DNA from 2 places in the Acidovorax sp. M2(2025) genome. Region 2 is predicted to be linked to the other one. Evidence: predicted binding sites of a transcription regulator. Region 2 holds the regulator's gene; the other holds the start of a gene.
The links. The regulator HrcA, encoded in region 2, represses chaperone genes, less so after heat shock. The targets are predictions, from matches to a motif close to TTAGCACTCNNNNNNNNNGAGTGCTAA.
Positions count from the first base shown of each region.

Region 1 (6,007 bases), 2.1 Mb from region 2:
CAAGCCGCCCGGGCTGCGCGCCCGCAAGATCGCCGGCCGTGCGCACCCACCCGTGCCGCATGCTTCCATAAAGATAGCTTCCAGCGCTTGATACACAAGCGCTGGAAGCATTTTTCATGGCCGATCGCGGCTGGGTGGAACGCCGTTCCGCCCACCCACCCCATCGCCATGAAAACCCTTGCCCTTCGGATTGCCTCGCTGCTGCTGACAGCGGCGGCTTCCGTGTCTGCTGGTGCGGACGTTCTGTTCGACAACCTTGGCTCCACCACCGGGACGATGTCGTTGAGCGAGTCGAGCACCTTCTACACCGACCGCCGCTTCGCCAACCGCATCCCCGTGAACCCCACGCCCATGCGCATTGAATCCGTGCAGATTGCGGTGGACATCTTCAATGGCCTGCAGGTGGAGGTGTGTGACACCTCCCCAGCCAGCGCCACGCCCTACGCCGGTCCATGCACCCCCTTTGCGCCCGATGCGACCATTGCCGGCCTGCGCAGCTTCTCCGGCAACCACGTCGTTGCAGCGGGCAACTTGGCATGGGTGGTGATGCGCACCCCGACCATGGTCTACCCGGACTACAGCACCATACAAACACAACTGCACAGTGATTCCAGCGGGCTGGCCCAGACAACCGACAACGGCACCAAATGGAGCCCCAGCAAGCTAATCACCTTCGGCATGCGCATCCAAGGCACACAGCCGCCCGTCGCAGGCGCCTGCGGCAGCGCCCATGGCGTCAGCGCCATCGCCACCGCACCCACAGGCACTGCCGCGTGCGCCGCAGGCACGCTGGACACCGTCGCCCAAGGCCCCAGCCAATTCGCATGGCAGTGCCTGGGCCTGGCGGGCGGTGGCAACGCCCAATGCAGCGCGCCGCGCGGCTACACCGTCCAAACCCAAGCCAGCGGCGGCGGCAGCATCCCTGCGGGCTTCTTGGTCACCGGCGGGCAGACGGCCACGTTCCACCTGACCATCCCGCCGAATCACACCGCCTCGGCCAGCGGCTGCAACGGCGCGCTGGTGGGCAGCACATTCACCACGGGGGTGATTTACAGCGACTGCACCGTCAGCGCCGTCTTTACGCCCAACACCTACGCCATCGCCACTTCCGCCACCGACGGCATGGTCACCTGCACGCCCAACCCCGTGCCCCACGGCGGGACTGCCAACTGCACCGCCATGCCCAACCCTGGCCATCAGTTCATCGGCTGGCTGGGTGACTGTCAGAACACCGGCGCTGGCACCGGGCCATGCCAGCTCACCAACGTCACCAGCCCGCAGTACGTAAGCGCCACCTTCCAGTTCACCACCCACGGCATCAGCATCGCCCCGGTCAGCGGCGGCATGGTCAGCTGCACCCCCAGCCCCGTGCCCCACGGCCAAACCACCATGTGCGCCGCCACACCCTTGCCTGACCACCACTTCGTCGGCTGGTCGGGCGATTGCGCAGGCTCTGGCAGCAGCCCCACGTGCTATTTCCCCAGCGTGACCCGGCCGCTTGCCATCTCGGCCACTTTCGCGCCCGACACCCACGCCATCGCCACCCCTACCGCCGCCAACGGCACAGTCACCTGCGCACCCAACCCCGTCACCCACGGCCAGGATGCAAGCTGCACGGCCACGCCCGATACGGGCTACCACTTCACCGGCTGGACGGGCGATTGCTCGGGCACGGGCACTTGCCAGCTCACCAACGTGACCGCGCCGCGCAGCGTGAGCGCCATGTTTGTGCTCAACACCTATTCCATCGGCATTGCCCCCTCCCCCTCCAAAGGCACAGTCACCTGCACGCCCAACCCCGTCACCCACGGCCAGGATGCAAGCTGCACGGCCACGCCCGATACGGGCTACCACTTCACCGGCTGGACGGGCGATTGCTCGGGCACGGGCATCTGCCAGCTCACCAACGTGACCGCGCCGCGCAGCGTGAGCGCCACTTTCACCCGCGACCCGCTCGATGCCACCTGCGGCTCAGCGGCCAACGACGCTGCAGCCTTCAAGCCCAGCGCGAATCTGTGCGCCACGGGCACGGCAGGTGCCGTGCTATCCGCCAGCGGCCAATACACGTGGCAGTGCAGCGGTGAACATGGCGGTGCGGCGCAGCAGTGCAGCGCACCGTGGCAGGGCGCGGGTGGCAACGGCAATCTGGGTGCGGTGGAGGTGGACAGCGCGAACGGCTGGGAGATCCGCAGCGCCGCCTTCGCCTCCGCCTTGCCCGCACCCTTGCTGCCCCATGTGCGGGCGGTGCACGCGCCGCTGGGGCTGGTGCTGGGGCGTGCCGCTGGCCATGGCGATGCGCAAGTGACCGTGCACTTCACCACCCCCGTGCCGCAGGGGGCCATGTATTACAAATACGGCCCCAGCCCCGACGGGCTGGGCTGCACCGGCGCTGCCTGCGCGCAGCCGCACTGGTATGCGCTGCCCGGCGCGCAGTTTGCGCCCGACGGCCTGAGCGTGACCTTCACCCTGGCCGATGGCGGCATGGGCGACAGCGACTCCGTGCCCCACCAGATCACCGACCCCGGCCTGCCCGTGCTGCTGGCCCCGCAGGCCGTCCCCGCGCTCGGCCCCTGGGCGCTGGCGCTGCTTTCGCTGCTGGCGGGGGGGCTGGCGGCGGTGCGCCGTCGGGCGCTCTCGCAACGATAGCGGCCAGCGCTTGCTGCGCAAGCGCTGCAGGACGATTTGATGCACAGGGAACATTGGCAACCGCGCGCCTCGTTGCCGCCCTGCTGCCAGCGACGAAGGGTTGCTGCCGCCCTGCGCGCAAGCCAGCCGGGGGGGCGGCATGGCCTCATGGGGATGTGGGTCGCGCCGCAGTTTGGCCGGCCGGCCGCGGCATGGTCTTGAAACTGCCACAAATGCCCGTATCATTAGCACTCGCTGCGGTCGAGTGCTAACAACACGACACCTGCTGTAGCTTTTGATGGTACCCGGGCTTTCCGGGTGTCCGAATTCCCAGGCTTTTTTCTCACACAGGAGCAATGCAATGAACCTTCGCCCTCTGCACGATCGCGTGATCGTCAAGCGTATCGAAAGCGAAACCACGACCGCTTCGGGCATCGTGATCCCTGACAACGCTGCTGAAAAGCCCGATCAAGGTGAAGTGCTGGCCGTAGGTCCCGGCAAGAAGAATGACAAGGGCGAACTGATCGCCCTGAACGTGAAGGTCGGCGACCGCGTTCTGTTCGGCAAGTACTCGGGCCAGACCGTCAAGGTCAATGGCGACGAACTGCTGGTGATGAAGGAAGACGACCTGTTCGCGGTCGTCGAGAAGTAATTACTCCCAATTTCATAGCTGCTCGCGCTTGCTGAATAAGCGCTGGCGGCCCATTTGATTCAAATTTTCAGGAGCTCCAAACATGGCAGCAAAAGACGTAGTTTTCGGCGGCGAAGCCCGCGCACGCATGGTTGAAGGCGTGAACATCCTGGCCAACGCGGTCAAGGTGACCCTGGGCCCCAAGGGCCGCAACGTGGTGCTGGAGCGCTCGTTCGGCGCCCCCACCGTGACCAAGGACGGTGTGTCCGTGGCCAAGGAAATCGAACTCAAGGACAAGCTGCAGAACATGGGCGCCCAGCTCGTGAAGGAAGTGGCCTCCAAGACCAGCGACAACGCTGGTGACGGCACCACCACCGCCACCGTGCTGGCCCAGGCCATCGTGCGCGAAGGCTCCAAGTACGTGGCCGCCGGCCTGAACCCCATGGATCTGAAGCGCGGCATCGACAAGGCCGTGGCCGCCCTGGTGGAAGAGCTGAAGAAGGCTTCCAAGCCCACCACCACCTCCAAGGAAATCGCCCAAGTGGGTTCGATCTCCGCCAACTCCGACGCATCCATCGGCCAGATCATTGCTGACGCCATGGACAAGGTCGGCAAGGAAGGCGTGATCACCGTGGAAGACGGCAAGTCGCTGCAAAACGAGCTGGATGTCGTCGAAGGCATGCAGTTCGACCGCGGCTACCTGTCGCCCTACTTCATCAACAACCCCGAAAAGCAGGCCGCCCTGCTGGACAACCCCTTCGTGCTGCTGTTCGACAAGAAGATCAGCAACATCCGCGACCTGCTGCCCACGCTGGAACAAGTCGCCAAGGCCGGCCGTCCCCTGCTGATCATTGCCGAAGAAGTCGAGGGCGAAGCCCTGGCAACGCTGGTGGTCAACACCATCCGCGGCATCCTGAAGGTCGTGGCCGTGAAGGCTCCTGGCTTCGGCGACCGCCGCAAGGCCATGCTGGAAGACATCGCCATCCTGACGGGCGGCAAGGTCATCGCTGAAGAAGTGGGCCTGTCCCTGGAAAAGGTCACGCTGGCCGACCTGGGCCAAGCCAAGCGCATCGAAGTGGGCAAGGAAAACACCATCATCATCGACGGTGCTGGCGCTGCTGCCGACATCGAAGCCCGCGTGAAGCAAATCCGCATCCAGATCGAAGAAGCGACCAGCGACTACGACCGTGAAAAGCTGCAAGAGCGCGTGGCCAAGCTGGCCGGCGGCGTGGCAGTGATCAAGGTCGGCGCTGCGACCGAAGTCGAAATGAAGGAAAAGAAGGCCCGCGTGGAAGACGCCCTGCACGCCACCCGCGCTGCAGTGGAAGAAGGCATCGTGGCCGGCGGTGGCGTGGCCCTGCTGCGCGCACGCCAGGCTGCTGGTGACATCAAGGGCGACAACGCCGACCAGGACGCCGGCGTGAAGCTGATCCTGAAGGCCATCGAAGCCCCCCTGCGCGAGATCGTCTACAACGCCGGCGGCGAGCCTTCGGTGGTGGTGAACGCCGTGCTGAACGGCAAGGGCAACTACGGCTTCAACGCCGCCAACGACACCTACGGCGACATGATCGAAATGGGTATCCTGGACCCGACGAAGGTGACCCGTACGGCCCTGCAGAACGCCGCTTCCGTGGCTTCGCTGCTGCTGACGACCGAAGCCATGGTGGCTGAGGCTCCGAAGGACGACGCACCTGCTGCTGGCATGCCCGACATGGGCGGCATGGGCGGCATGGGCGGCATGGGCATGTAAGACGGCCCGGCCTCTGCGCAGTCCCCGGGGCTGCGCAGGACCCAAGCAAGAAAAAACCCGCAGGCCTCACGGCCGGCGGGTTTTTTACTTGGCAGCGCTGCGGGCGCTTATTCGCCGCTGGGCTGCACCCACCAGTAGATCAGCACCAGGAAACCGATGCCGGTAATGGTCAGCAACTGCCACCAGCCCGACCGGCCGATGTCATGCAGCCGGCGCGCGCCCACCGCCAGCGCGGGCAGCAGCAAGGCCAGCGACGCCAGGTTGGCCGCCAATTCGCTCACAAAGCTGGCGACGACCACCACGATGATCTGGAAGAGAAAAAACCACCAGAACTCCGACCGCACAGCGCGGCCCGAGAAGGTGGCGTACTGCCCCAGGCAGCTTTTCACAGCCGACACAAAATCCATACCAAACTCCCTCTCTTAGTGAAACGTTGAACGTTGCAAGGTGACGGAGCCCGCAAGGGCCCCGCGCCATGATAGAGGGACTGCAGGGCAAAGCCCAAGAGGTTTTGGGCAGCGCGCCCGGCAGGTGCGCGCCCCGAGCGCAGCGGACTCTTGCCAGGAAGCAACTCTTATTTTGATAGCGTCCCGCGCTTGCCAGACGGCCGCCAGAGGCGTTTTTGGCACTGAATGAGCTGCACGCCCCGGCTTCGCAGTCAAGCGCCCGTGCGCAGGGCCTGGGTGGCGCGGGCCAGTTCGGTGATGCGCGCCCAGTCGCCCGCGCGCACCGCGTCGGCCGGCGTCAGCCACGAGCCGCCGACGCAGCGCACATTGGGCAGCGCCAGGTACTGGGGTGCCGTGGCCTGTGTAATGCCGCCCGTGGGGCAGAAGCTGACCGCTCCAAACGGGCTGGCCCAGGCCTTCAGCAAGGGAATGCCCCCCGCGGCCTCGGCCGGGAAGAGCTTGAGGAAGCTGAAGCCATCGGCCAGCGCGGCCATGACTTCGCTGGACGTGGCCACGCCGGGCAACAGCGGCAGGTCCAGCGCCTTGCAGGCGGCG
Region 1 is NZ_CP186262.1:4,191,245-4,197,251, forward strand. It holds gene ACOYR3_RS19260 (IPTL-CTERM sorting domain-containing protein) at 169-2,646, shown strand; gene ACOYR3_RS19265 (co-chaperone GroES) at 2,987-3,277, shown strand; gene groL (chaperonin GroEL) at 3,360-5,006, shown strand; gene ACOYR3_RS19275 (DUF805 domain-containing protein) at 5,114-5,413, opposite strand; gene eda (bifunctional 4-hydroxy-2-oxoglutarate aldolase/2-dehydro-3-deoxy-phosphogluconate aldolase) at 5,665-6,007, opposite strand, start outside.
Region 1: the regulator HrcA is predicted to act here: its motif matches at 2,871-2,897, upstream of ACOYR3_RS19265 (co-chaperone GroES).

Region 2 (6,007 bases):
GCGGTGGCCCATGGCTTCGGAAAGGCGCTCCACCAGGTAGACCGAGCGGTGCTGTCCGCCGGTGCAGCCCACGGCGACCGTGACGTAGCTGCGGTGATTCCGGTCCAGCATCTCCAGCCAATGGGTCAGGAACTGCTCAATGTGCGCCTGCATCAAGGACACATCGGGCTGCTGGCGCAGGAATTCCGCCACCGGTGCGTCCAGCCCGGTCAGGTCGCGCAGCGAAGGCTCGTAGTGCGGATTGGGGAGCATGCGCACGTCAAACACATAGTCAGCGTCCATGGGAATGCCCCGCTTGAACGCAAAAGACTGGAACACCAGTGTCATCTGCCCGTGGGTGGTGGCCAGCAGGCTCTTGACGTAGCTCTGCAGCTGGGAAGCCCGTATCGTGCTTGTGTCGATCACGTGCGCCTGTTCCCGCAGTTCGGCCAGCAGTTCCCGCTCCAGCTCGATGATCTGCACCAGTGCCCGCCGTCCCTCCTGGAGCTCATCGTTCGAAAGAGGGTGGCGCCGCCGTGTTTCCGAAAAACGCCGCACCAGCGTGTCGATGGTGGCATCCAGGAAGATGGATTGCACCGAAACCCCCTGGCTGCGCAGGCGCCGCAGTTCCTGGGGCACTTGGTGCAAGGAGGTTGCGCTGCGCACGTCCATCGCAATGGCCACGCGGTTGCCATGGTGGCGGTGCTCCAGTGCAACAAAGGCGGGAAGCAGCTCCGGCGGCAGGTTGTCCACGCAGTAGTAGCCGGCATCTTCCAGCGCGTGCAGCGCGACGGATTTTCCGGAACCGGACATGCCGGTAATCAACACGATTTCGAGTGCCATCAGTGGATCCCTTGAGGCGCCACTGCCGCCAGATCGAGCATTTCGCGTGCGTGGGCCAGCGTGGTGCTGGTGGACTTCCCTCCGCCCAGCATGCGCGCGACTTCCGCAACCCGCGCATCGCCTTCCACCAACGCCACCGTGCTGGTAGTGCCTTTGTCGCTCTTTTGCTTGGAGACCTTGAGGTGATGGTGCGCGCAGGCCGCCACCTGGGGCAAATGCGTGACAGCGAGCACCTGCCGGTCCACGCCCAGGCGCTGCATCAGCTGGCCCACGGTTTCCGCCACCGCGCCGCCCACGCCGGAATCAACTTCATCAAAAATGAGGGTGGGGGCGACCCCCAATTCACTGGTCGTCACGGAAATGGCGAGTGAAATGCGCGAGAGCTCGCCCCCCGAGGCCACCTTGCCGACCGGCTTGGGTGTCGTGCCGGGATGGCCGGCCACCAGAAACGCAACATCGTCGATTCCGTGAGAGGCTGGTTCGGGCGCCTTGGACACCGCAACCTCGAACTTGCCGCCTTCCATGCCCAAGCCCTGCATCGCCTTTGTAATGGCAGCCGACAGCTTGGGGGCGGCCTTGGCACGGCCCAGGGACAGTGCGCGCGCGGCAGCCTGGTAGGCTTTGGCGCTGGCGGCCTCGGCGCTCTCCAACTGCTCGAGGTCGGTGGCGGCATCCAGGGCCAGCAGCTCGTTTTTCCAATTGGATAGCAGGGCGGGCAACTCTGCAGGCGGCCGCTTGTAGCGGCGTGCCAAGGCCATCCACAGCGAGATCCGGCTGTCGAGTTCGGCCATACGCTGCGGATCGATCTCTGCATGCCGAAGGTACATCTGCAGCGAATGCACCACATCGTTCGCCTGGGCCAGGCTGGAGGAAAGGATACCCGCCAGATTGGCGAACTCCGGCTCGATATGCTCCTGGTCTTGCAGCAGCGCATGCGCACGCGTGAGGCCGGTTAACGCACCCGACTCCTCGTCCTGCAAGACCTGGAGCGCGCCCTCCGCACTGTCCAGCAGCGCCTGTGCGTGCGAAAGCCGCTTGTGCTGGGCCTCCAGTTCGTCCCATTCGCCGTCTGCGGGCGCAAGCTTGCCCACTTCGCCGACCTGCCACTGCAAACGTTCACGCTCCTGTTGCAGCGTGGATTGCGCCATGCGCGCCCGTTCCAGTGCCTGTTGATCTGCACGCCATTGCGCCCACCGCGCCGTCGTTTCGGCCGTTTGCAACCCCGCAAAGGCGTCCAGCAGTCCGCGCACCGATTCCGGCCGCGTGAGGCTTTGCCAGGCGTGCTGGCCGTGGATATCCAGCAGGCTGTCGCCCAGCGCCCGCAACTGGCCTGCCGTGGCCGGCGTGCCGTTGATCCATGCGCGGCTTTTCCCCTGGGCGTCGACGGTGCGGCGCAACAGCAGCACCTCCTCCAGCGCGAAACCTGCCTCTTCCAGCCAGGGCTGGACATGGGGCGGGCAGTCGAACTCGGCACTCAGATCGGCCTTGTCGGCACCGTCCCGAACCACGCCCGCGTCGGCGCGCGAACCCAGGATGAGCTGCAGTGCGTCGATCAGAATGGACTTGCCCGCACCGGTTTCCCCGGTCAGCACCGTGAAACCCGCCGCCAGGTCGAGTTCCAGGGCCTGGACGATCACAAAATCCCGCAGCGTGATCCGCCTGAGCGCCATGGTCAGGAGCCTCCTTCATTCCAGCGCAGCTTCTTGCGCAGTGTTGCAAAGTAATTCCAGCCTTCAGGGTGCAGAAAGCGTGCGCAGTGCTCGGAGCGCTTGACCAGGATCCGGTCCCCGTGCAGCAAGGATGCCAGCGACTGCATGTCGAAATTGGCACTGACATCGCGGCCGCTCACCACCTCGACCGCCACCTCGGTGGCATCGGAAAGCACGATGGGCCGGTTGGACAGGGTGTGGGGCGCGATGGGCACCAGTACCCAGCCCGGAATGGAGGGGTGGAGCATGGGGCCGCCTGCCGACAGGGAATACGCCGTCGAGCCCGTAGGAGATGAAATGATCAACCCGTCGGCGCGCTGGTTGGCCACAAAGCGTCCACCCACTTCCACCCGCAGTTCGACCATGCCAGAGGTGGCGCCGCGGTTGACCACCACGTCGTTCATGGCCAGGGCCTCGTACACGGTCCGTTCGTCCCGCACAACCCTGGCGTGCATGAGGGGGCGCAGATCTTCCTCGTATTCTCCTTGCAGCATGGCCGGCAGGGTGGTCCGGTAGGCATCGAAGGGAATGTCTGTGATGAAACCCAGGCGGCCCTGGTTGATGCCAATCAGCGGAGTGCCGAAGCGCGCGAGCCGCCGGCCGATGCCCAGCATCGTGCCGTCCCCGCCCACGACCAGGCCCAGATCGCACCGCGACCCGATCTCATCCGCCGTCAGGACGGGGTAGTGCGCGATGCCGGTGTTGCTCGCGGTCTCCGCCTCCAGCACGACTTCGCAGCCCTGGCGCTCCAGCAGGTGCGCAATGTCCTCCAGGGCCTGGCGCAAGCTGTCTCCTGTGGGACCTGCCGATGAAGCGTGGTACTTGCCGATGAGCGCCACATGGCGGAATTTGGACGTCATCGTGAAATTACATCATTAAAATGATCCCATGCTCGATGACCGTGCCAAGTTGTTGCTCAAAGCCCTGGTCGAGCGCTACATCGCTGACGGGCAGCCGGTTGGGTCGCGCACGTTGTCCCGTGCTTCGGGGCTGGATCTTTCCCCCGCCACCATCCGCAACGTGATGGCAGACCTGGAGGAACTGGGGCTGATTGCCAGCCCGCACACATCGGCCGGGCGGGTCCCGACCGCGAGGGGTTACCGCCTGTTCGTGGACACCATGTTGACCGTGCAGCGCGACCCCCTCACCGCCCCGCAACTGGCGCCCGAGCAGCCGCAGAAGGTGATCGCCAACGCCGCGCAACTGCTGTCCAATCTCTCGCAGTTTGTGGGGGTGGTGATGGCTCCCCGGCGGACTTCGGTGTTCCGCCACATCGAATTCTTGCGCCTATCCGAGCGGCGCTTTCTGGTCATCATCGTGTCGCCTGAAGGCGACGTCCAGAACCGTGTGATCTTTACGGACGCGGACTATTCGTCCTCCCAGCTCGTCGAGGCCTCCAATTTCCTGAATGCGCACTACGCGGGGCTTGCCATGGAACAGGTCCGTGAGCGCCTGCGGTCCGAAGTCGATGTGCTGCGGGGCGAGATTGCGTCGCTGATGCACGCCGCAGTGAACGCCGGCTCCGAGGCGCTGTCTGCGGCGCAGGAGGAGGTCGTCATCTCCGGCGAGCGCAATCTGCTGGCCGTGAGCGATTTCTCCAGCGACATGGGCAATCTGCGGCGGGCTTTCGAGTTGTTTGAACAAAAGACCCAGATCCTCCGGCTGCTGGACATTTCCAGCCAGGCCGAAGGAGTGCGCATTTATATCGGCGGCGAGAGCCAAGTGGTGCCGTTTGAAGAGCTGTCCGTCGTCAGCGCACCGTATGAGGTTGACGGGAGGGTGGTCGGTACGCTGGGGGTCATCGGTCCGACGCGCATGCCCTATGACCGGATGATCCAGATCGTCGACATCACCTCCAAGCTGGTGTCCAACGCCCTCAGCCACCGCAAGTAAAGACCCTACAATACGGCGCTTGCCCCGCTGCATGGCGCTGGAGCATGGTCCGGGGCGTTAGCTCAGTTGGTTAGAGCAGAGGACTCATAATCAAGAGGCCAATGCGATTAACCGACGATTTCTTTCGGACCGGTTGCTTGATTCCAACGCTTTGAAATCAAGCACTTACAGCATTCTGGCGAATTCGCCGGATTGCTACCGAGGAAGTTGGCGGGAAGGCGCTTGCTACGTTCTTGCTACTGAAGGAGAAATGGCGTTTTTCGGCGGCCCTCGGGGGCGCTGACTGCGCAGAGAGTTGAAGTTGTTTTATGAATGGGCCGTTAGCTCAGTTGGTTAGAGCAGAGGACTCATCGAAATGGTGACCTTGCCGTGAAAGCGGCAATGGAAAAACCGGGTGAACTCAGGGAAACCGTCAGCCAGTCAATGGCCCGGCAATCCTGAGCCAAGCTCGCCGAAGGCAGGTCGAAGGACCGGTAGGCGAGAAGGTGCAGAGACTAGGGTGTGAGGAGCCAATCCGATAAGCACCCCGCGAGCGCCCGGCACCCTAACGCGCGGAGCAATCTGCGGCGAGGGTGATGAGATAGTCCAGGGAGTGGGGAAACTCACGCCAACCTGAATCCTTTGGTCGTTGGTTCAAGTCCAACACGGCCTACCATTCATAAGACAATTGACCGATGTCGCGCACGCCCTCAAGCCCCACAGATCGCCCCAGGTGGCTGCGCTTTGAAGCTGGCGAAGAAGAGTCAGAAATCCTATTCGGCCCCGCTGCTGACTGGCGCAAGAGCAGCCAGTATCCAGTGGTCAAGCCGCTGGACGAGTACACACGCGAAGACTACCTGAGGCTTGCATGGGAGCTTTTGCGCCGGTCGCCGCGTTATCGCTGGCAGATGCACAAGCTCGACGTATTTGGAATCAAATCCCCATCGTTCTACAAGAAGAGTCCCACCAGCTTCTACGCTAGTGACCGTCCTCATCCCACGTTTCCAGGTTGGCGAGATTTCCCACTGATTGGGCACAAGTGTGAGCCAGCCGCTGCAAAGGACTGCGGTACGCTCGGTGCATACATCGAAGCGCAAGAGTCTGCGGGGCAGCCTTGGTTTGTGATGAATCGCTACCGCTGGGTGATGGATTTTTGGGGTCTTGCGTTCTTGCCCAGCCCGGGCGCAACCTTCGGTGAGGCGAAGAATCGGCGGCTCCTTGAGTTGTTCAGCCCGCCGTCGCACTTGGTGTCCGTCATCTCCAACGCGGCCCCTGCTGATAGGCCACAGCTCGTCAACACCTACGTGCGAGCCAACGAAATCCTGGTTCGGCTTCGGCTGGATGCGTCCTTGGAGCTTCAGATGGAGTCCATTCAAAACGCATTCGATGCCGCCCGGGACCTTGCGTCGCAGCGACGACAAGCGGAGCGTGACCCCTTGCCGATGACTGCACGGCGGAAAACGGGGAAAACTGCGTTGAGAGATGATCCGTTCCAATCCGACTTCGCCAGATCAGCCGGCAAGGCGGGCCGGGTACGCATCAAGCATGTAGAGATGCACCCGTTTTGGTTGCGCGTGTGGGACGCCCAAGCTGAGGCCCGATTG
Region 2 is NZ_CP186262.1:1,375,454-1,381,460, forward strand. It holds gene rapZ (RNase adapter RapZ) at 1-822, opposite strand, end outside; gene recN (DNA repair protein RecN) at 822-2,492, opposite strand; gene ACOYR3_RS06375 (NAD kinase) at 2,495-3,391, opposite strand; gene hrcA (heat-inducible transcriptional repressor HrcA) at 3,420-4,424, shown strand; gene ACOYR3_RS06385 (hypothetical protein) at 5,099-6,007, shown strand, end outside.